Regions from separate parts of the Lysinibacillus sp. FSL P4-0201 genome, predicted to be linked through region 1. Evidence: riboswitches for the same ligand, from Rfam matches in the RefSeq annotation. Region 1 holds a riboswitch; each other region holds the start of a gene.
What was found. A riboswitch is a leader RNA that binds a small molecule or an ion and turns the genes downstream of it on or off. The one in region 1 is predicted to bind cobalamin.

Region 2: linked by a shared signal. The riboswitch ahead of MKY76_RS21560 (hypothetical protein) and the one ahead of MKY76_RS11875 (glutaredoxin) in region 1 are both predicted to bind cobalamin.
Region 3: linked by a shared signal. The riboswitch ahead of cobT (nicotinate-nucleotide--dimethylbenzimidazole phosphoribosyltransferase) and the one ahead of MKY76_RS11875 (glutaredoxin) in region 1 are both predicted to bind cobalamin.

What each region holds. Positions count from the first base shown of each region.
Region 1 covers NZ_CP151995.1:2,379,941-2,388,134, forward strand. The annotation lists gene MKY76_RS11860 (DUF2089 domain-containing protein) at 1-286, shown strand, start outside; gene MKY76_RS11865 (hypothetical protein) at 299-685, shown strand; gene MKY76_RS11870 (hypothetical protein) at 695-976, shown strand; cobalamin riboswitch at 1,347-1,525, shown strand; gene MKY76_RS11875 (glutaredoxin) at 1,643-1,867, shown strand; gene nrdI (class Ib ribonucleoside-diphosphate reductase assembly flavoprotein NrdI) at 1,864-2,223, shown strand; gene nrdE (class 1b ribonucleoside-diphosphate reductase subunit alpha) at 2,220-4,313, shown strand; gene nrdF (class 1b ribonucleoside-diphosphate reductase subunit beta) at 4,301-5,269, shown strand; gene dut (dUTP diphosphatase) at 5,282-5,719, shown strand; gene MKY76_RS11900 (copper amine oxidase N-terminal domain-containing protein) at 5,865-6,713, shown strand; gene MKY76_RS11905 (PaaI family thioesterase) at 6,796-7,287, opposite strand; gene MKY76_RS11910 (hypothetical protein) at 7,584-8,180, shown strand.
Region 2 covers NZ_CP151995.1:4,279,881-4,288,074, reverse strand. The annotation lists gene MKY76_RS21580 (C40 family peptidase) at 1-1,120, shown strand, start outside; gene ytvI (sporulation integral membrane protein YtvI) at 1,283-2,341, opposite strand; gene MKY76_RS21570 (hypothetical protein) at 2,432-2,986, shown strand; gene MKY76_RS21565 (glutathione peroxidase) at 3,067-3,612, shown strand; cobalamin riboswitch at 3,737-3,935, shown strand; gene MKY76_RS21560 (hypothetical protein) at 4,093-4,650, shown strand; gene MKY76_RS21555 (cobalamin-binding protein) at 4,634-5,584, shown strand; gene MKY76_RS21550 (tyrosine-protein phosphatase) at 5,730-6,497, shown strand; gene MKY76_RS21545 (MATE family efflux transporter) at 6,632-7,999, shown strand; gene MKY76_RS21540 (putative RNA methyltransferase) at 8,002-8,194, shown strand, end outside.
Region 3 covers NZ_CP151995.1:1,257,657-1,265,850, forward strand. The annotation lists gene MKY76_RS05965 (SDR family oxidoreductase) at 1-465, shown strand, start outside; gene MKY76_RS05970 (histidine kinase) at 416-1,828, shown strand; gene MKY76_RS05975 (response regulator) at 1,855-3,165, shown strand; cobalamin riboswitch at 3,583-3,759, shown strand; gene cobT (nicotinate-nucleotide--dimethylbenzimidazole phosphoribosyltransferase) at 3,851-4,906, shown strand; gene MKY76_RS05985 (trimeric intracellular cation channel family protein) at 4,958-5,563, opposite strand; gene MKY76_RS05990 (methionine gamma-lyase family protein) at 5,905-7,158, shown strand; gene MKY76_RS05995 (MerR family transcriptional regulator) at 7,313-7,690, shown strand; gene glnA (type I glutamate--ammonia ligase) at 7,746-8,194, shown strand, end outside.

The DNA.
Region 1 (8,194 bases):
CACGACCATTGAAAATGAGTTTGAATTGTCGAAGCTAGCATCCTTATCACAGGATCAGCTTCATTTTGTGGAAGTATTTTTAACCTGCCGAGGAAATATTAAAGAGGTTGAAAAGGAACTGGGGGTTTCGTATCCAACAGTTCGAGGCAAGCTAAATGATATTATTTCATCCCTTGGCTATGCTCAAAAGAAGAAAAATGAAGTAGATGAGAAAAAAATTGTAAGCATGCTTGAAAATGGCGAAATCACAACAGATGAAGCCATAAAGCTCTTAAAAGATGAATAGGGAGGAACGACCATGAAAGAGGAAATTACAAAAGTGTTAACGATGATTCAAGAGGGCAAAATTGATGCGGATAAAGGATCAGAGCTGATTCAAGTGCTACAACAGAAAGAAGAATCAGAGAATAAATTTGTGGAAAAAACAAAGTATTTAGATAAAACGTTAAAGGTCCGTGTTGTATCCACCGAAAATGATAATGTCACGGTAAATTTACCAATTAAACTTGTCAAAGCCGTATTGATGGCAGGACACAGCATCGCTGCAAGTATTCCGCAATCTGAAAAATACGTAAAAGATATCGACATCAATCTTCTTCTTGAAGCGATTGAAAATGAACTAGATGGACAAATTGTAGATATAAAATCAGCAAACGGAGATTCCGTTGCAGTCTTCATTGAGTAGAGGCGACGAATGATGCATGTAAAAGTGAAAGCAAAAGACGTTCGCTTTACCGTCCCTGTTCCCTATACTGTGCTAACCATTGTCCTCTCCATTTTAACTTCTAAATGGATTCAGCAACAAGCCAATAAGTGGACAAAGGCATACTTCGATAAAAAGAAAATAGACTTTACCTTTCCCCTCATCGACAAAGAAATGTTAAAGCCGATTATCAAGGAACTACAAAATTATAAAGGACTTGTGCTAGTCGATGTCAAAGCTCAGGACGGGACTGAGGTTAAGGTTAGACTATAATCCCAATGATAGAATGGTAAGAGCATGTTATGATAAAAGCATGCTCTTTATTAATGTAATGAGCATCATTTGAAATGGGTAAGAGATGATCATTATTTCAGGACTTACGATAGAGACAACTATTTTTCAATGGTACATAAAATAGAAGATTTCTTTAAACTACAAATCAGAATTCTAAATCCATTTTAGTAGAAAATCACGTACATCGTTAAAATAGATTTTTAATTCGGGTATAAGTGATTAGTGGTAATCTATTTGGAACTACATAATTTAAAATACTGAATAATCAAAAAATAAAGAAGTTTAGAATCTTGATTTACTTTTCATTTGAAGGATGGTACACTTAAAACTATTGAACAACAACTATATATTGTGTTCGTTTTACAAAGGTACTACTACATGTAGTTTAAAAGGGAAGTTCGGTACAATTCCGACGCTGTCCCCGCAACTGTGAAGCTGACGATGATTGCAACCACTGTGCATTTGCATGGGAAGGGAATCAGAGAATGAAGCAAAGCCAGGAGACCTGCCTTTATAAAACAAATTTATCATTTCTTCGGGGATTAAGAGATGGGAACGTCAGTATTTTTGGTATGTTAACGTTTCCATTTAGCCTATCTCTCTAGAGGAGATAGGCTTTTTTATTTTATGAAAAGAGGGATTTCTATGAAACTTTATACGAAAACAATTTGTCCAAAATGCCTATGGGTAAAATCTGAACTACAACGTGTAGGACTTGAAGCTGAAATTGTTAACATCGATCACGATGAACAAGCAAAGCAAACGATTATTGACGCAGGTTTTTTAAGTGTGCCTGTTTTAGAGATGAATGAAACTTTCATAGGAGATGTTCAGGAAATTGTTTCTCAAATTGAGTTGATTGCCCTATGATTGTTTACGCGAGTCGTACAGGTAATGTCCGAAATGTTGTATCCAAATTAAAGGCAGAATGTATCGAGCTCTCGGAAGAATTGCGATTGAACAAGCCATATCTCTTAATTACCTACACAGATGGTTTAGGTGACATTCCAGCAAAGGTACAACGTTTCTTAGAAAAAAACAGGGATTTTTGTAAAGGAGTAGTTGCCAGTGGGAATAGTAACTTCGGTCATCATGTATTTGGCGCTGCTGGTGAGAAAATCGCTGCTACCTATCATGTACCCTTAGTAAGGAAATTAGATTTACAAGGTAATCAAACGGATTACGAAGCAATACAAACGTTTTATGAAACGAGGGTAATGAGATGAAAACCTATTTAAAGCTTAATAATGACGTACTGAATCGTTATAGTACAACTGGATTACTGGAGTTAGAAAAGGACCGCGAAGCTACGCGCCGCTACTTTTTAGAGTATGTTAACGTACGTTTGCGTTATTTTATAGATATTGAAGAAAAAATCCGCTATTTAGTTGATGAGGGCTACTATGAGAAAGCATTTATCGACATGTACGAAATGGAATTTATTAAGAAGCTGTACAAGAAAGCCTATGATTATAATTTCCGCTTTCCATCCTTTATGAGCGCAAGCAAATTTTACGATAGCTATGCTATGAAAAGTCGTGATGGGGAAGAAATCTTAGAAAAGTATGAGGATCGTATTGTCATTATTGCTTTGTATTTAGCTCAAGGCAACACGGCTCTAGCAGAACGCTCTGTCGAAGCAATGATGGAAGCCTATCAGCCTGCAACACCAACTGCTTTAAATAGTGGTAAGAAAGCACGTGGTGAATTAGTCAGCTGCTTTAAATTATCAATGGATGACTCCATGAATAGTATTGCTGAAAATATTGGCTATTGTTTAGAGCTATCACGCCTTGGTGGTGGAGTTGGGGTCAACTTAACAGATTTACGTCCATTAGGTGATCCAATTAAAGAGATATTAAATCGTGCAAGTGGTGTCATCCCAGTAGCGAAACTGTTAGAAAATTCTTTCAGTTATTCGAATCAGTTAGGGCAACGAAATGGCTCAGGTGTTGTCTATCTAAATATTTTCCATGCAGACATAGAAAATTTCATTTCATCAAAAAAACCAAATGCTGATGATAAAATTCGCCTCGCTACCCTTTCAACAGGGATTATTATACCTAGTATTTTCTTCGAACTGATGAAACGTGATAAGGATATTGTTTTGTTTAGTCCATACGATATTTTTAAAGAATATGGCAAACGTATGTCTGAAATTTCTATTTCAGACATGTACTACGAGCTACTTGATAACCCTAAAATTCGTAAAATTAAACGTTTAAATGCACGAAAGCTTTACACAGAGGTGAAAAAAGCACAATTTGAATCAGGCTATCCGTTTGAAATCTTTGATGATAATGTCAATAAGGTACATCCTTTAAAAAATATTGGACGTGTCAAAATGTCCAATTTATGTACAGAAATCTTACAAGTACAAGAGACAAGTATCATTACGGACCAGGATCAACCAAATGACTATGGATTAGATGTATCGTGTAACTTAGGTTCCATCGATATCCATGCAGCAAGTAAAGTCAAGGATTTCGGCGCATTAGTCGATACAGCCATGCACCTATTAACGAATGTATCGCAAATGACGCATATTAAGAATGTTCCGTCTGTTGCAAAAGCCAATCAATTAATGCATTCTGTAGGGCTTGGCTGTATGAACCTCCATGGGCATCTCGTGACAGAAGGCATCCTGTACGGCTCAAAAGATTCCATTGATTTCATGGATCACTTTATGGAAGCGATGAACTATTATTCTCTGAAATCTTCGATGGAAATGGCGAAAGAAAAAGCTGCAACCTTCTACCGATTTGAGGACAGTGATTATGCATCAGGTAGCTATTTTGACCAATATATCAATAAAACTGAAGAAGAACTATCGCCTGCTGTGTTGAAGGCGCTTGGCAATATTCCAATCATCACAAACAAGATGTGGGAAACGTTAAAGCAGGATGTAATGCAGTACGGTCTATTCCATTCCTATCGTTTGGCTATTGCACCAACTGGTAGTATTTCATATATTCGTAGCTGTACGGCTTCAATCGCACCATGTACAGAGCGCGTAGAGGTTCGTGATTACGCCGATAGTAGAACCATTTATCCAATGCCTCATTTAACAAATGACAATAGTCATTTATATGTGGAGGCGTATGATGTAAATCCGTATGATTTAATTGATTTATATGCAGCTTCTCAAAAGCACGTTGACCAAGGTATTTCCATGACGCTTTATGTAACGGACAATTGGACAACCGAACAATTGGCTAAAGTATACATTTATGCGTGGATAAAGGGCATTAAGTCTGTTTACTATGTTCGTCAACGATTACAAAGCTTAGAGGAGTGTGTAGCATGTCAAATATAATTTATGAGGCAGTCAATTGGAATAAGGCAACAAGTGAGCTTGCCCAAATATTTTGGGACCAGCAATGGAAGCAAATTTGGTTTCCAGAAGAAATTGCGGTCAGTAAAGATATTAAACAATGGAAAAGCTTTGAGCATCAGGACACATATAAAAAAGTATTTGCAGGATTAACCTTACTGGATACTGTACAAACAAATATCGGAATGAATCGTGTTGCTGCTTATACAGACGATTTACAGGAAAAGGCTGTCCTAACCGTTTTTGATGCATTCGAGGCGATACATGCCAAGTCCTATTCTTATATTTTCACAACGCTTTGTACAAACGAAGAAATCGACGAGCTATTTGAATGGGTCAAGAAAAATGAATTTCTACAGTATAAAGCCAATAAAATAGCAGACATTTATAATAGTATTGAAGAAGGCAATCCAGAGAGCTTATGGAAAGCGATGTTTTCATCCGTTATGCTTGAATCTTTCCTGTTTTATTCTGGCTTTTTCTATCCACTATACTTAGGAGGACAAGGCTTCCTACGAAACAGTGCCGAGATTATTTCACTCATCTTGCGCGATGAATCTATCCATGGGGTAGCAGTTGGATTTTTTGCTCAAAATTTATTCAAGCAATTTTCAAAGGAAAAGCAAGAAGAGCTACATTTATGGGGCTATGAGCTATTATTAGATTTATATCAAAATGAAATGAAGTATACAGATGATATTTATGCGGAAACAGGATTATCACCTGAAGTGCGAGCATATGTACGTTATAATGCTAATAAAGCTTTAATGAATGTCGGCTTTGAAGCCATGTTCCCAGAAGAGGAAGTCAATCCAATTGTGATGAATGGTATTCGTAATGAAGGCTCCACATATGATTTCTTTTCACAAAAGGGTGCTACCTATGCCAAGGCAAAAGTTGCGCCAATCACAGATGACACATTCAATTTTAATCGTTAAGGATGAAGAACAATGAATCTAGAAGTAAAAATTAAAAAAGTTCACGCTGATGCCATGCTACCGATACAAGCCAACCCTGGTGATGCAGGCATGGACCTCTATTCCATAGAAGCAGTAGAAATCCCAGCAGGCGTAGCCAAACTCATTAAGACAGGTATTCAGATTGAGTTACCTAAGGGAACGGAAGCCCAAATTCGACCAAGAAGTGGACTAGCATTAAAGCATAGTGTAACCGTACTGAATAGCCCAGGCACTATAGATGAAGGCTATAGAGGCGAAATCGGTGTTATTTTAATCAACCATGGTCAAGAACCATTTATCGTAGAAAAATCAATGCGCATTGCTCAAATGGTTATTCAATTTGTTCCTTCTATTCAATTAGTGGAAGTAGATGAATTATCTCAAACGGTCCGTGGAGAATCTGGATTTGGTGCAAGTGGTACGAAATAGCGTACCTATATATAAACCGCATAAAGTTTACTTAAAAATCCTGCGAAAATGCAGGATTTTTTTGTTACCGTTGCTAATAGCAGGAGGAAATAATAGGGTACATATGGAATGAAGTAATGATAGCGAATTAAAGGAGCTAATAATCATGAAAAAAATATGTTCAGGTATTTTCCTTATGTTGATTGTCATTCTTACATCTATCACAACTGCTGCAGCAGCTAGTAGTCAACTAAAAGTGGACGGTATGACAGTACAAACGGATGTGAAGCCCGAAATAAAAAACAATCGAACAATGGTACCTTTACGCGTGATTAGTGAAAATTTAGGGGCTAAGGTGCATTGGTCGGATGGGCAAGTGATACTGACCCAAAGTGAGATGAAAGTCAGTTTAAAGTTAAACAGTAGTAAAGCCACAGCAAATGGAAAAACGGTATTATTGGATGCAAAGCCATACTTAAAGAATGGACGCACCATTGTACCATTACGTTTTCTAGCAGAAATCTTTGGCTGTAAAGTTCATTATGATCATTTAACGATCTCTATCGATACAGAGCCATTGATGATTAAGGGTGTGGAAGTGAAAGCATTACTTCATGAATACCACATGACAATGGGGGGAGTAGTCGAGCAAATCAATGGCAATGCCTATATGCAAGAAATGCACCGTATATTTACTAAAAATATGGGCAAGAAGATAAAACAGCCTAACGACTACACATGGTCTGTCCATAGCACCGTAATTGGGGGCTATTATAAAATGGGCCAATATGATTTCCTGAACAAGGAAGGTAGTAGCATAGCACGTTATGATCTCTATTCGTTGGTGCAATCTTCAGATAAACCTTTGACTGGACAGCCAGACGTGTTGATTTATGACGCAGCTGTTGACCAATGGTATGAGTTTAACAAAACTGCCAGTGACTCTATTTATTCGTTAATGGAAACTGCTAAGAGAAATGGCTTTGTGACAGTTATTAGTAATACAGTTCCTTGATTATGAATCCATTAAAAACGCAATAGAAGAGCACATCTATAAATAAGATGTGCTCTTCTTATTTTAGTGAGGATAAAAAATGCTAATCATTTTTATTTAGAAAAGTACTAGGCATGACTACAAGAACTACTGTTCCACGAGCACAAAGCGTATCCTGCGCGTAAACTTCAGTTTCTACTTTCCATTTCTTCGGATGAATTTCTTCAACAGTGCCAATTGCCTTTAATGGAACATGTTGGGGTGTTGGCTTTAGGAAATCTACATTAAGGTTAGCCGTTACAAATCGAGGTGGCTCCGCTCCATCACCAATTTCATGTCCATTTTTACGATGCAAGGCAAGCGCTGCCGACCCTGTTCCATGGCAATCAATTAATGAAGCAATTAAACCACCATAGATAAATCCTGGAATACCCATATATTTTGATTCAGGTGTATAGATTGTAATCGTCTTATCACCATGCCACCCCGTGCGAAGATGATGACCATCATCATTCAAACGGCCACACCCATAACACCAAGCGATATCATCTGGATAAATATCTTGAATTGCTTTTTCTACTTTTAATTCTTCCATTCTTCTCTCCCCAATACTCTAGTATTATTTGTTTCTAATCGAACGTTAATCATTTAAGTATAATTAATCATTTCCATTCCATCAATAAAAATCTAAATATTCCATCTATTTAAACTATGTAAGAAAGCACTACCATAAAGTTGGACAAATTTAGTGACAGATGGGGAGGGCTGGTATCAGAAAGTAGGAAAAGCTGCATAGCTTGTAAAACGCTGGCATGGTGCAACAATAGAAAGATGGTATACTATGATCGTTGCATTGCTGTGCTGAAGAAGGAATTAAAGGAGTCAAAAGGTATGTCATTAAAAAATATAATCGATTGTATTTGCAAGGAAGCAACTAATAAAGACAGTAAAAAATTAGAAGAATTACTAGAGCAATTGTATGATTATGAAAGTGCTAAAATACTTGATATTTACCCTTATCAGATAAAAAGTAATGAAAAATATAGTCAAGTTGAAGTATTCTTCGATAAATTAGAGATGGTCGATTTCCAACAAAAAACGCAGGATTATCATTCGTACCAGAAAAGCCTAGAAAAATTTGAGAGATTTTTTGAATTGATGTGGTTAAAATCATCTGAATTTTATGCATTTTATTATTTACCAGATCCTTTATATAAGGATCAATTGTATTATAAAGTCTACGAGAATGAGTGGGGTAAAATTATACCTAAAGATCTTACAGAAGGCATTTTATTAAACATTGATGATTACACAATGTTAATTTCACTAATAAAATTAGCTGTTTCGGACCATCTCCATTTACATTTTATTTTACCTGAGGAGAATATTGTATTTAGTGGGAATGGCTTAGCCTTTTTAATTTACAGCCAACATAATCTTGAGTTATTAGAAAAGGTTGCTAATACGGAGGGGCTCTATATCCGTTGAAAAAGTGAGAGAAC
Region 2 (8,194 bases), 1.9 Mb from region 1:
CAAATGGCGTAAGTCGATGGTGCTAGCATTAGCACTAGCTGGCGGCTTATTATTTAATACAATTCAACCAACAGAAGTACATGCCGAAGAAACTTCTCAACAAATGATTGAGAAAAAGGCTGAAATAGATGCACAAATTAAAAAATTACAAGAAGAACTAACGAAACTACAACAAGAGATCGACGCAAAAGTAAAGGTATTTAAACAAGTACAAGCAGATATTAAAGAAGTGGATGCTAGTATTGTTGAAACACAAAAACGTATCGAGCAACGTTCAAAAATTTTAAGTGAGCGTATGGCTGCATACCAAGCGCAAGACAACACTGTAGGTGTTTATTTAAATGTAGTGCTTGAGGCAAAAAGCTTTGCAGATTTAATGGATCGTGTCGTAGCGGTAAAAACATTAATGGATGCTGACCAAGAATTAGTGGATCAACAGGAAGCAGATAAAGCAAGCTTAGAGCAACAAAAAGCTACATTAGATGAAAAACAAAAGGAACTTCAAAAACAATTCCAAGAGCTTCAGCAAAAAGAAAGCGAAATGGAAGTGAAGAAAGCTGAGAACGAAGCGAAATCACTTGCATTAAAAGCTGAAATTGCAACGAAACAAGAAGAAGAACGTTTAGAAGCAGAGCGTAAAGCAGCTGAAGAAGAGGCAGCTCGTTTACGTGCACTTCAAGCAGCTACACCAGTTATACAAGCAACTCAGAATAATGGTGGAGGCGAACCACAAAAAATTATTGTTGGGTCAGGAGCTGGCACTGTTTCTTCAGGAGATGCCATTTCAACAGCTAAACAATTCCTAGGACGTCCTTATGTTTGGGGTGGTAGCAACCCATCAACAGGTTTTGACTGTTCAGGTCTTGTACAATGGTCATATAAGCAAGCGGGTGTTTCTTTACCTCGTACAGCATCACAACAATATTTAGCAACACAACGCATTTCAGCAGGTGAAGCACGCGTAGGGGACTTAGTGTTCTTCAGCTATGGTTCAGGTGTAGCTCACGTAGGTATTTATTTAGGTAATAACACAATGATCGACGCTCAAAACAATGGTGTCGTAATTGAATCACTTGATTGGTGGAATCAATACTTAGTAGGCTTTGGACGTATTCAATAGGCCTCACTAATATATAGACGGTTGAGATAAGAAAAAGGTCATCTTTGTAGAGAAAAATATACAAAGATGACCTTTTTTGTTTTTGGAATGCTATTCTTTCAAAAGAAACAAGACGACTACTTCTATTCTTGAAAAGAGACTTTCCTGCATATTAAATTGATATTAAATTTTAAAATTTACTTTGATGACACCTGTCTCTTTCAAGGCAATAAAGAAAATAATAACGAATGGGCCGACAAGTAAACCGATAATACCAAATAACTGTAGACCTATGAACATGGAAATTAATGTTGGTAAAGTGGATAAACCGATATGGTCTCCCATTAATTTAGGCTCGACTACTCGACGAATAATAAGTAAAATAGCAGCTAAGATGAATAATTTTACAGCTATAGAGGTGTTTCCCATCAACAGGTGGTAAAGTCCCCATGGCGCTAGAATAATGATAGAGCCTAGGAATGGTACAATATCTATTAACCAGATAATAATCGTCATTGTTACTGCATATTTCGGTTGGATTAATAGCATTCCAATGAGTGTGACGCCTCCAATAATAAAGCTTACAAATAAGTGAGCCTTCATATAGCCAAATGTTGCATCTTTTAAGCGATTTAAAATAATTTTTATCTTCTTTGCTGTATTGGGCTTTAAATATTTATAAGTGATTTGCTTTAACTTAGGCAAATCAAGCATAAATAGGAATAGCGCAATCATATAAACGAGAAGACTGATAAATAGGCTGGGTATCTCTGAAAAGAAGGCAGAAACTTTGCTATAATTAAAGAAGCTTAAAAAGGATTCTTCGACTTTCTTTATGAAATCCATAGTGGTTTTTTGAAGCGAAGCACTTACTTCAGGTGGAAAGTCTTCTGTGTATTTAGAAATATTTTCTTGCATATGAAGCCACATATCTGATAGCTTGGAAATATAATAGGGAGCTTGCTTAGATAGTAAAATTATTTGTGTCATTATTTGTGTAATAGAAAGATAACAAATAATAGATATAACAATAACACTCACTATGTAAATAAAAGCAACTGCTATTTTCCGTGACATTTTCCATTTCCGTTTAAAGAACATGACAATTGGTTCTAAGAAAAATGCACTAATCCCAGCAAGTATTAAAGGCATGGACACTGGGATAACAAAATAGGCAGCTAGAAGTAGTGATATTATCACAATCAACCGAAAAATCAATTTCCTAGCATTAAATTTATTCATAAACTCACCTTCTTTGCGAAAAAAATTAAGTTAAGTGTACCATAAATCAAATTTTATTACGTTCTGAAACAATAAAGGTAGGGATGAATTATGGAAAAAGAGATTTTGCAACTTTTTAGTAATCTAACAGAGCATGATCGCGATATTCAATATGAATCTTACGAGGAATTAATAAAAATTATGCAAGAACCCGTAGATTGGACATATGCAGTTTGGGAACAGCTAATAAAAGCTCTTACATACAATAATGGTTATTCTCGTGCACGTGCTGCACAAATTTTATGCGCTTTAGCTGCAAAAAGTGATCCAGAAGAAAGGGTCTTGGAGGATTTTTTAAAGATTTGGGCTGTGACTTACGATGAACAATCTGCTACGGCAAGGCATGCATTACAAGCAATTTGGAAAATTGGACAGGCGGGTCCAGTACAAAGAGATTTGGTTGTATCGTATCTAGCTAAAAGATTTCAAACATGTATAGATGAAAAACAGCCATCTCTTATTCGTCAGGATATTATAATGTCATTTAAAAAGTTATATGATCAAACAAATGACTCGAAATTATTAGATATTGCCCATCGTTTAATTAATGAAGAACAAGATGCTAAATATAAAAAGAAGTATAAGTCAGCCATCCGTTCAAAGTAGCGAGGTGGTGTTTTTTTGTGCAAATTCTTTGATGAACGATAGAATAGTCAACTATAATGAATGAAAAAAGGGGATTATGCATGAGCATTTATAATTATCTAGTTCGGAAGCCTAATGGCGAAATTTTATCGATGGAAACATATCGTGGAAAAACAATGTTAATTGTTAACACGGCAAACCAATGCCGATTTACATATCAATTTGAAGACTTACAGAAAATGTATGATAGATATGGAAAAGAGAATTTTGTAGTTCTTGGATTCCCTTGTGATCAATTTGGCCATCAAAATCCTGAAGATGGGGAGGAAACTAAGCATCTATGCAAGGTAAACTATGGGGTCACATTCCCGATTTTTGAGCTTGTACAGGTAAATGGAGAGGCTACCCATCCACTCTTTAATTATTTAAAGCATGAAGTGGATTACCGAGAGTTTGGGAAGGCAAGTATGCAGGAGAAAATGTTGGCAGAAGCAATTGTTCAACTTGCCCCAAGCTTTTTAGATGGTCGTAATATTCGCTGGAACTTTACAAAATTTCTAGTAGATGCTAATGGTAAGACCGTCGCACGCTTTGAACCAACAGATTCACAGCTCGATATTGAAAAAGCAATTGAAACACTATTATAGTAAATTTCTTAATAATGTAAAAATTTGTTAGGGTTTTCTCTTCAAGTAGAAATAATGCTATATTTTAAAACTGTGTACAGCTATTTTTTCTGAAGCATATATGATAAACTGCTTTACAAATGAAATATTCTTGCAGAATAAAGGTGCTAATTAGCATAATCGGGAATCCGGTGAAAAACCGGAGCTGTTTCCGCAACTGTAAGTGCAGCCATTATAAAGATTTACCACTGTCTCAAAGAAGATGGGAAGGTCCTTTATAACACATTCGTTTCATGTGACGAACTGTACAAGCCAGGAGACCGACCTTTATTTGAACGTATAAAAACTTCTCGGAAGCTAGGAGGATATACGGCAAATACATAGGCTTTGTCCAGTTTGATGGCTCATTATGTTATTTTTGTCGTTCCTTTGCAAAAAGGAGCGACTTTTTTATGCCTTTCAAATAAGAATTTTTCATTATAGAAAATAGGGGGGAAGCAAGTGAAAAAAGATGCCCGTTATTCTTGTTATCCATTTATGCGTGAGAAAGCTTCAACGGTCGATTTTGAAATTCGAACAGATAGCCTGACAACACATCTAGGAGTTGCATTAGCTGCGGTAAAAAAAGAGGATGTTCAAGTTGTTGCTGAGGATTTATTGCTTATGTTACCTATGGCTTATCATGTGAATGGCTCAGTACGTGGGAAATTAGCAGTAACTGAAGAGGATTTATCTTGGTTAAGTGAACGTTATGATTTTTACGTTCGCCATGTGAAGGAAGAGATTCAAAGTTTTGTTTTACCTCAAGGAACAGAGGCTGCTGCAGCCTTACATCTTTGTCGCAGTGAGGCAAAAAAATCATATCGTACTTTACACAAAGTATCAGAAGAACGAGAGGTTCCAGCTATTCTTTTCGATTACCTTGGTTTATTAGCTAATGTATGTTTTGTCATGGCTGTTTTTATGAATCAGCAAGCTGGAATAGCGGAAATACCGTTTATTAGTAAATCCTACCCAATGAAAAAGAAAAAGGAGAATAACAATGAAAAAAGTATTTAATTTCCAATGGCTATCAGTGCTCTTACTTGCACTGGTATTAGCAGGCTGTGGCACTGCTGAAGATACAAAAAATAAAGATGCTTCGCAAGATACACAACAAGCAGAGAAAACAAGCTATAAAGTGACAGATGACCGTGGAGTGGAAATAGAGTTTAAAGAAGTACCAAAAACAGTTGTATCTTTACAACCAAGTAATACTGAAATTTTGTTTGCTTTAGGTGTTGGCGATAAAATTGTAGGAGCAACTGAGTACGATACTTACCCAGAGGAAGCACAAAAAATTGAACGTGTCTCTGATACTACGAACTTTAACAGTGAAAGAATTATAGCGTTAAAGCCAGATGTTGTCATTGCTTATACAATCGGTGATAAGGATGCCCTAAAGCCGCTTGAGGACGCAGGAATTAAAGTGTTTGTTATTCAATCTGCGACTACTTTCGACGATGTTTATGGAGATATCGAACAAATTGCTGCTGTGATGGATGTTCCTGATAAAGGAAATAAATTAAACGAAGAGATTAAAGCGAAAATTGCTGAAGTACAAACGAAGGTGAAGGATGTAAAAACGCCGAAAAATGTTTATTTAGAGGTTAGCCCTAAGCCAGACATATATACAGCAGGCTCTAGCACTTTCCAGCAAGAAATATTAGATGCAGCTAATGTTAATAATGTTTTTTCTGACTTGAATAGCTGGGCAAAAGTGAATGAGGAAGATGTTATTGCGAAAAATCCAGATGTTATTTTAACAACAGTAAACTATACAGAAGATCCAATAGGAGAAATTCTTGGACGAGATGGTTGGAATACTGTGAAAGCTATTCAAAACAAAGCGGTATTGTCCATTGATACAGATATCTCTAATCGACCTGGTCCGCGTATTGGTGAAGCTGTAGAATTAGTAGCGAAGGCTGTGTACCCAGAGTTATTTAAATAAGAAATGTTTCCATGCTAGCTGTCAGCCATTCAGCTAGCATTTTTTATGTGGTTTAAATTATTACCTAGCGTGAAAATTGGAATTAATGTAGTTTGTTCTTTAAAATAAAAGTAAGTATGCTTGATAATCTTAGGGGGTGTAGTGATTGGAGCAATTAGAGACAAAGGTAATTCCATTTGAAGCAGTCTATAATTTCCGAGACATGGGTGGATATAAAACAAAAGATGGGCGTAGGGTAAAGAACGGTTTATTTTACCGCTCAGCTGCCCTTGGAAAAATGACACTGTCGGATAAAGAGCTATTTGAAACGTTAGGGATTAAGACCATTTTTGATTATCGCGATAACAATGAGGCGTATCATAATCCTAACCCAGTGTTCTCGCATGCTCAATATATACAAATCCCAGCGAAGGGTAATCATGCTTTTGAAATGCCAACCAATGCTGGTGGTAGAGATTTCTATAAAGTGGTAAGCCCTGAGATGTTTCGGGATTTTTATGCACAAATGCCTTTTAACAATCTTTCATTTAAAGAGTTAATGCAAACGATTCAAAATCCTAATAATCTAGGTCTTGTACATCATTGCGCAGTTGGTAAGGACCGAACGGGTATTGGAGGAGCACTTATTTTACTAGCTTTAGATGTACCCGTGGAGACTATCATGGAGGATTATTTAGATACTAATATACATTTACGTCCAATGGTAGAACGAATGGCTCAGGCTATTCAGCATCAGTATAATGAGCAAGAACTACAGCAATTTTATGCATTAATGTCCGCCCGTGAAGACTATTTACAAGCAGCATTGGATGCGATGGATCGTCGCTATGGTTCTAAGACTGGGTTTTTAGAGCAGGAATTTGGCCTAACAATTGAAAAACGAGAGCAATTACAATCTTATTGCTTAATTTAAAAATGAGCCCTTTCACACGATGTGAAAGGGATTTTTTATGTGGAAGCACTGTCTTCCTATAAATCTCTTTACAGTCTGAATATTTGTGATAAGATACAATAGATTTTTAAGAAAAAATAGGAGAAGTGAAAGTATTGGCAGACACAATTAAAGAGACAAATAAGTTAAGTCTATTCCATTTAACATGGCCAATCTTCTTAGAAGTTTTTCTATTTATGTTGATGGGACTAGCCGATACTTTTATGCTCAGTGCTTTATCAGATAATGCTGTATCAGGAGTAGGTGCAGCCAATCAATATATCCATATTGCCATCTTGATTCTGGAGGTAGTGGGCAATGGTGCATCTATTGTTGTTTCTCAGTATTTAGGCTCCAAACGCTTTTTTGAAGCGGCCAAGATCTCGGCGTTAGCGGTCACGATGAATTTGGTCGTTGGGCTTTTAATGAGTATTTTATTTTTCTTCTTTGCGAGACATTTAATGACAATGATGAACTTGCAGGGAGAAGTACTCCACTATGCACAAAGTTACTTAGCCATCATTGGGAGTTTTATTTTCCTACAGGCTATTATTAATGCACTCGCTGCAATTATTCGTGTACATGGTTGGACAAAACAAACTATGTACGTTTCGCTTGGCATGAACGTCTTACATGTTGTGCTAAACTACGGTCTTATTTTTGGGAATTTAGGTTTACCAGAGCTTGGTGTGAAAGGAGCGGCTATTTCCTCTGTCATTAGTCGCGGATTAGCCGTCCTAGTATTTTTCTGGTTGCTGTATCAGGTAATGGAAGTGCGCGTAAAGTTACAATATTTTTTTGAGTATTCAAAGGAATATGTGAGAAAAATATTAAACATTGGTTTACCATCTGCGTTTGAACAGGTACTTTATCAATTTTGCCAAATCATCTTTTTATATTATGCGACTTACTTAGGAGCAGAAACACTAGCAGCACGACAATATGCTATGAATATTTCGATGTTTACGTATTTATTTGCAATTGCCATTGGTACAGGAACAGCCATTATTATTGGTCGTCATGTAGGTGCAGGAGAAAAAGATGAGGCGTATCATCAGCTATGGAAAAGTGTTCGTGCAGCATTTGCTTTTACGATTATTATGGTCGCAGTCGTTACGCTATTCCGTAAGCCACTTATGCAGGTATTTACTGATAATCCAGAAGTCATTAAGATTGGGGCATCCGTGTTAGCATTAAGTATTTTGCTAGAGACTGGTCGCACAATGAATATCGTTGTCATTAACTCTTTACGCGCTTCTGGGGATGCTAGATTCCCTGTGAAAATTGGTTTTCTATCAATGGTTTGCATGAGCCTGCCGCTTGGCTATTTATTTGTCTTTGTATTGGATTGGGGCTTGGTCGGAATTTGGCTAGCCATTTCAGCAGATGAATGGGTGCGGGCAATTATCGTATACTTTAGATGGAAAAGTCGTAAATGGGAGCGTTATGCTCTTGTATCACCGAACGACAAAAAGGAGGCATAGAAATGGGCGCATTATCGAAACGTGCTATCGGGGCGGCATTAATGGATCAACATATCACCCTTTTTGCTTGTCCAATCTGTCAGCAATCAATGCATGTATATGAGCAGGGGAGATTGGTTTGTACTTCTAACCATTCCTTTGATATTGCGAAACAAGGCTATGTCAATATGCTGACACATAACGCCGCTTCTAAAT
Region 3 (8,194 bases), 1.1 Mb from region 1:
GAGTATCAGTCTATGTTTGATATTAATGTTAAGGGTAGCTTTTTAGCATTAAAATATATTGCACCTATTATGTATAAACAGGAAAATGGCTCGATTATTAATGCATCGTCCAATGCAGCCTTTTTTGGAGCAAAAGGTTTAGGAATATACGGGGCTACTAAAGGTGCTATTCGAACACTTACAAAAAACGCAGCGATGGAATTTGCACCTTTTATTAGAGTAAACTCCATTCATCCAGGATATATCCAAACACAGATGATTGAATATGCAGCACAAAAATCAAATAAGACACCTCAGGATCAGGTAAAATATGTACCTTTAAAAAGATTAGGACGTCCAGAGGAAATTGCATCCTTAGTCTATTATCTAGGGAGCGAGGATGCTTCCTATATTACGGGTAGTGAAATTGTCATTGATGGTGGTGTTTCAAGCGGCCAGTCGATCTGGGAAGAGGAGCATTGCTAAGAAGCTTGAAAGGGTGAGAATGATGTATTTATCGTTAAAATATAAATATCTTATTCTTACCCTTGTTGTATTTATTTTACCGTATTTTATGATGACCATAATTTATATAAATAATGTTGGCGAATATCAAAAGAAACTTTTAATAGAAACAAGGCTAGAGGTATTAAAAAAAATTCATTATTTTAATTCGTCTTTTGAGAGTAATCAAGCAAGTACAAAAGTATATCATGAAGTGTTAAATTCTATTTGGGGTAGCTACTCTGATTTTCTTTTATTAACAGAGCAAAAAGATATAAAATTCAGCACAAATTCCCATATATCAGAGCATGAGGAGTATTTTCTTAAACTGGAGCCTCAGAAAACCAATTACTATAAAATTGATTATTTGAATGTAGAACGAATTCTAATGTATTCATTTGATTCCTTTAATAATTGTTACTATGTTGTCATTGCTACGTCTGACTCCATTTTTAAAGAGGTAAATAATAAAAAGGAGGATTTAATGGCTTTTGCAATTGCTTCTACCTTACTGCTAACCATCATCACCTTTTTATATTCCAATAAAATAAGCACAACGTTACAAATGCTTATTGAACGTATTACCTCTTATAGAAAAGCAATTTATCATTTTGAAGATAAAGAGAAAAAGCATGTTTGGATTAATGATGAGTTAGATATTGCCAGTCATGAATTAAACCAAACCATTGCTTATATGGTAGAAAAGGAAAAAGGCTATGTTCGAGAAAACTATGAAGCGCAATTGAATAATTTACAAAGCCAAATTAATCCTCATTTTCTTTACAATACCTTAGATAATATTAATCAATTAGCCATGATTCATGAGGTTGAGGAAATTTCTACATTGAGCGTTGGGCTTGCAAAGCTTTTTAGATATAATACGGGCAACAGTGAAAATGAAACAACCATTGAAAAAGAGCTAGAGATTATTGAAGAATATATTAATATTATGAAAATAAGAATCTCTTATTTACTATTTGACATTCAAATAGAAGAAAACAATTTATTACAAAATGCTATTTTAAAATTTACACTCCAACCAATTGTAGAAAATATTTTTAAGCATAGTTACAACCATAAAGAAGCTCTATCAATAAATATCAAAATTTATCGAAAAAAGAATTATGTAATAATTGAAACTTATAATAAGAGCGAATATAAGGATACTGCTAGAATAGCGATGCTAAATGATAAAATGAATGAAGAAAATCAAGAAGGCAGTATTGGTTTAAAAAATGTAAATAGGCGTTTAAAGATAAAATATGGAGAAGCATATGGTGTAATGGTGCTAGTCAATGAGCAACAATACTTTGTGTCGAGAATTTTGTTACCATATAAGAAATAATATCTTCTAACGGTGAGGTGAGCTCTATGAATCTTTTTATTGTAGAAGATGAAAACTTTATTAGAGAGGGTTTAAGCTTTTTTATTAACAGAAATTTTATAGAATCCTTACGTGTTTATTCTTATACAACGGGGGAGGATATGCTGCTGGCAGCTAAAGAAATTGCTCCAGATATTGTTTTATCGGATATTAATTTACCCGGGATAAGTGGAATAGAGGCTGTTCAGGAGCTAAAAAAGTTTCATCAATTTAAGGTGATTTTTCTATCTGGCTATGACGATTTTCAATATTTACAAAGTGCTATTCAAATTGGAGCTGAGGATTACATTTTAAAGCCAATTGATTATAAAAACCTAAAGCTAAAGCTATCACAAACGATGGAAGCATTGAGCATGAAAAAGCAAGTAGATTATGCAATTAAATATAATCAATTATTAAATTTACTATTGGCCTTTGATCAACAAATGACAGATTGTAGTATCTATTCATTTGAATACTTTATGGTTAGTATAAATCAAACAAAAAATATCGGAATTTCACATGCTCATGAGTTATTTTACTTTAATATTTTTGGGGAACATATTGAGATTATGAATACCGATTTTGTATTGTCATATAGTCAGCATAATCATATTGTTCTTCCAAAAAAAGACTTACATGATTTAAATCAAGCTGTGCTGGAGTTGCTTCTAAAGAGGCATCTAAATACTGATAGCACTGTGCTAAATAAAAGAAAATCCATTTTTGATAATCAAATCTTTACAGATGAATTAAAATTAAAAGAATTTATTGTGGTTTTACAAAATATAAATATTGATTTTCAGCAGAGGTTAGAAATCATGATTATGTTTTTATTACAATATAGTATCTATTTCAATTGCTTGGAAACATATCATCGCGCTCAAAAAATAATTGGTATCCAACATCAAATGATTAAAGAAGCCAATTTATCAAAAATAGTAAATAACTATATCATGCCACTCGTCGATAAAATACTTAACTTACATGGCAATAGGGATAATTTAGGTAAAAAAATAGTCGATTATATTTATACGCATTTTGATGATCCGCAACTAGATTTGAATTATTTATCAAACATCTTTAACAAAAGCCAAGCAAATTTAAGTATATTAATAAAAAAAAGCATTGATAAAAATTTTATCCACCTATTAAATGAACTTAGAATTAACAAAGCTAAGCAGCTATTAGATTATAGTGATAAAAGAAATAATGAAATTGCTTTATTAGTAGGTTATAGCAATGAAGAATATTTTAGTAAAGTATTTAAAAAATATGTTGGTATGACACCTGCTAAATATCGATCCATAAAAAAATAGAAAGAATGATGTACTGTAGATTCGTTCTTTATAGGCTAAACATGTAGAAAGTAGGAACCAGAAGAGAGTTGACAAATTGTGTGTGTTAAAAGAGCTTGTTAAAAAAATTCTGCAATTTTCTTTAACAATGTTATTTCTCAGACTTTAGTAACTAGTAAATTTTAAATCATGTATATCGATGTTAAATCTATTCTTTTACTTATGTTTGGCATTAGCCATCCCGGTATAGGCTCATCTTTTTTTGAGAATAGTCATTTGAAGGGGCAAAGTGTATTCATTTTAAACTATATTGACTCGCTAACAATATTGGTTTCTATTCAATAGTTATAGGAACTATGTGAAATAGCTCCAAATAAAAATACTTTACTTTAATTGTTTCGTATTGATAGCAAGAAAGCTTTGTAGTAAATTAAAAGAAATTACATAAAAGCAATAGGTGCCCATTAGGGAGAATAGGGAATAAAGTGAAAAGCTTTAGCGGACCCGCCACTGTATAAGGGAATTTCATAGTGTATGCCACTAGCAAATTGCTGGGAAGGTACTATGAGGTGTTGAACTTGAGCCAGGAGACCTACCTACATGCTTTAGAAGATATAGATGATGGAAAAGTCTGTAGTTTATTTGTCATGACAATAAACTACAGACTTTTTATTTTGTCTTAATGAGAACGAGAGGAGAAATAATCATGCAATTATTACAAGACACGATTCAAAACATTCAGGGGGCTGATATGAAAAGTATGGAGCAAGCTAGAAAGCGGATTGATGCGCTTTGTAAGCCCCCAGGTAGCTTGGGTAAACTAGAATCACTTGCCGTACAGCTCTCTGGTATAACAGGACAATTATATCCGATGGTCGACAAAAAAGTGATGATTGTCTGTGCTGCAGATCATGGTGTTTGCGAGGAAGGTGTAACCACGAATCCACAAGATGTTACGGTCTTTCAAACATTAAATTTTCCTAAGGGGGGTACAGGCGTTTGTGCGATTGCGGGGATTACCAATGCAAAGGTGGTCACAGTAGATGTGGGTGTAAAAGAAGATATTCCACTTGATGCAGGTGTCATTATTCATAAAATTAAATATGGTACAGATAACATGGTACATGGTCCAGCTATGGCCAAACAAGAAGCCATTCAATCGATAGAAGTAGGAATCCGTGTGGCCACTGAGGAAATCATAAAAGGTGCTGATGTACTTGGGACTGGAGAAATGGGCATCGGCAATACAACACCAAGTGCTGCGATATTAGCTGTTTTAACGGGATGCAACCCTATCGAAGTAACGGGGTTTGGTGCAGGAGTAGGCCAAGGAGGCATTGCCTATAAAGCAGCAGTTATTGAAAAAGCAATTACCTTAAATAAGCCTAATCCAAATGATGTTATTGATGTTCTGGCTAAGGTTGGAGGGTTAGAGATAGGGGCGATGACAGGTATTATTCTTGGCGCTGCTGCCCATCGTAAACCCGTTGTCATTGATGGATTTATTTCAACTATAGCGGCCCTCATTGCTTATAAGCTCGAACCAAAAGTAATCGATTATATCATTCCTTCCCATGCTTCAGAGGAACCAGGGGCAAAAATTGCCGCTGCCTTACTAGGCATTGAACCAATGTTGTACATGAATATGCGTTTAGGCGAAGGTTCTGGAGCAGCCTTAGCCTTTCCTATTTTAGATGCAGCTTGCTCGATGATGAAAAACATGGCGACTTTAGAAGAATCAATGCAGTTGTTAAAAAGATAAAAACAATAAAACAGCCAATGACTTAATTTTTGGTCATTGGCTGAATGGTGTTTATGCACGATTTAACTTTCGTAATGGCAAGCGCCACTTCATCATATAGGAAAGAATACGTAAAGCTGTAATCACTGCGAATAAAATATAAAGGAAAATGTCCCCTGTAAAAACCTCGAATCCGATTAGCAATCCTGCAAGAGCTGCCCAAACACCATAAACTTCATCACGGAGAACTAATGGTTTTCTTCTAGCTAATAAATCTCGTACAATACCCCCACCTGAACCTGTCAAAACAGCAGCTACAATGACTGCGCTTACTGGCATATCAAGCTTAACAGCATAGAGTGCGCCTTGAATAGCGAATGCTGATAAGCCAATCGCATCTGTGAAGTTACCCCAACGATGCCAATGTTGAATCAGATGATGCGGAAAAATAAAGAATATCGTAATCGCAGCAAGCGCTATTTGAAACATCATATCCTGTCCCCAAAGTGTTGTGACAGGTAGTCCAATGAGTAAATTTCGGATAGCTCCTCCACCAAAAGCAGTCACAATACCAAGTATATATACACCGAATAAATCGTATTCTTCTTCCATGGCAATAATTGCCCCAGAAATAGCAAAGGCAATTGTTCCTATAATACTAAAAACCTCCCAAGCCATCCCTTTCACCCCTTCTATCAATAAATAAACTTTATTAAAAGTTAAAAGACTTTTTACGTAACAGAATCTATGAATTTAATAGCCAAAATCGGTCATTAAATACGCATCTTGAAATGAGTCCGCACATTAGCTTAGCGTAAAATCCTCTTAGAAACAATAGGCAAGTTTTACAGGTGCACATACAAATTGATAAAATGTGATTAAAATAAAGAAAAACATTCGTCAAAAGCGTTCATATACCAGTAGTTGGTTAGGGAATTCTAGAGTGATTGAAGTCAATTTAGATAGTCAATAAATCTTACTGATTGAAATGCGAGACATTGTGAAATGGAGAAGAAAGAATGACGTTTACATCAAATTTATCAACAGAAACGCTATCGTTAGCGGCAAAAGTAGAGGAGCAAGTTCGGTCTTATCATGCCAATGTAGAAGAAATGGCGTTCTACAATCAGCAGAAGGTGCTAGCAGCTTTCAGAAAGCATCAAGTAAGTGATTATCATTTACACCCATCAAACGGCTATGGCTATGATGATGAGGGGCGCGATAATCTAGAGCGTGTTTATGCGGAGGTATTTGGTGCAGAGGCAGCCATAGTCCGACCACAAATTATTTCAGGCACACATGCAATCACGCTTAGTCTATTCGGTGTTTTGCGTCCTGGTGATGAGCTGCTTTATATTTCTGGTCAGCCATATGATACATTGCAATCCATTGTCGATGGTGGTGATAAAGATACAGGTTCACTGAAAGATTATAAAATCGGTTATCGACATGTGGATTTACTAGATAATCAGGTTATTGATTGGGCAGGTGTAGAAGAGGCCATTACAGCACAAACCAAAATGATTGCGATTCAGCGTTCAAAAGGCTATGCCACTCGTCCATCCTTTACAATTGAAGAAATTGCAGAAATGTGTGTAAAGGTACGTAAAATAGCTCCGAAAGCTATTATTTTTGTAGATAACTGCTATGGCGAGTTTGTAGAGGCGCAGGAACCTACAGAGGTCGGGGCTGACTTAATGGCAGGCTCGCTCATTAAAAATCCAGGTGGAGGCTTGGCTAAAATTGGTGGCTATATTGCTGGACGCGCAGATTTAGTGGAGAAATGTGCCTATCGTATGACATCTCCAGGTATTGGAGCAGAAGCGGGGGCCACATTAAATACACTAGGTGATTTTTATCAAGGATTTTTCCTTGCACCACATGTTGTATCGCAAGCACTAAAAGGGGCGATATTTACAGCTGCAATGCTTGAGGAAATCGGCATGAGCACTTCTCCAAGCTATCACGCGAAGCGTACAGATTTAATTCAATCAGTATCGTTCCAAACAGCACAGCAAATGATTGACTTTTGTCGTGAAATACAAGCGAACTCACCGATAAATGCCCATTATGCTCCTGAACCAGCCTATATGCCAGGCTATGAAGATGATGTCATTATGGCAGCTGGAACATTTATTCAGGGGTCCAGCATTGAGCTAACAGCGGATGGCCCAATACGACCGCCATATACAGCATTTATCCAGGGCGGACTAACATATGAACACGTAAAATTTGCTATTTGCAGTGCGGTTCAAGCCATTCAAAAAGCATAACAAGATAATAGATAAAGCCTAAATATGAATAGTTTTTTACAATTTTTAATCGAATTGAAAAAAATAGTGCCAACCATGTTAGATAACCTTACATGGTTGGTTGACAGTAAAAAAATTTCGTTATATGATAAGCGGGTATTGGAGGAGGACTTAAATGAGTCGTGAAATTAGACGAACTATGCCGTTATTATCGATGAGTATCGTGATGCAATTAACAGAGCTTTCGGCAAGACAAATTCGTTATTATGAAGAACACCATTTAATTGAGCCGCACCGAACAGAAGGCAATCGACGTATGTTTTCACTAAATGACGTCGACACATTGCTTGAGGTTAAAGATTACTTAGAACAGGGTATGAATATGGCGAAGATTAAAAAAATATTTGCTAAAAAGAAAAATCCTGTTGCAACAACTGATGAGCAAGATTTAAGTGATTCAGAATTACGCCAAATTATGCGCGAAGAAATGCGTCAAGCACAGCGCATGCAAAAATCGTCCATCCGAAGAGGGGATTTATCTCGATTCTATTAATAAATAGGGTAGGGTAAACATAAAAGCTAGACAAATTATAGGAGTGTGGAAAACTGTGGGTAAATACACAAAAGAGGACATTAAACGTCTCATCGAAGAAAAAAACGTAAGCTTTATTCGTTTACAATTTACAGATATTCTTGGCACTATCAAAAATGTTGAGATTCCTGTAAGTCAATTAGACAAAGCACTGGAAAATAAAATGATGTTTGATGGCTCATCTATTGAAGGTTTCGTTCGAATCGAAGAATCTGATATGTATTTATATCCTGATCTTGATACTTTCGTAGTATTCCCTTGGACTTCTGAAAAAGGGAAAGTAGCACGTTTTATCTGTGATGTTTACACTGCGAAAGGCGAACCGTTTGCTGGTGACCCACGTAACAACCTAAAACGTATTCTTAAAAAAATGGAAGAAATGGGCTTCTCAAGCTTCAATTTAGGGCCTGAGCCAGAATTCTTCTTATTCAAATTAGATGCAAAAGGCGAACCAACATTAGAAGT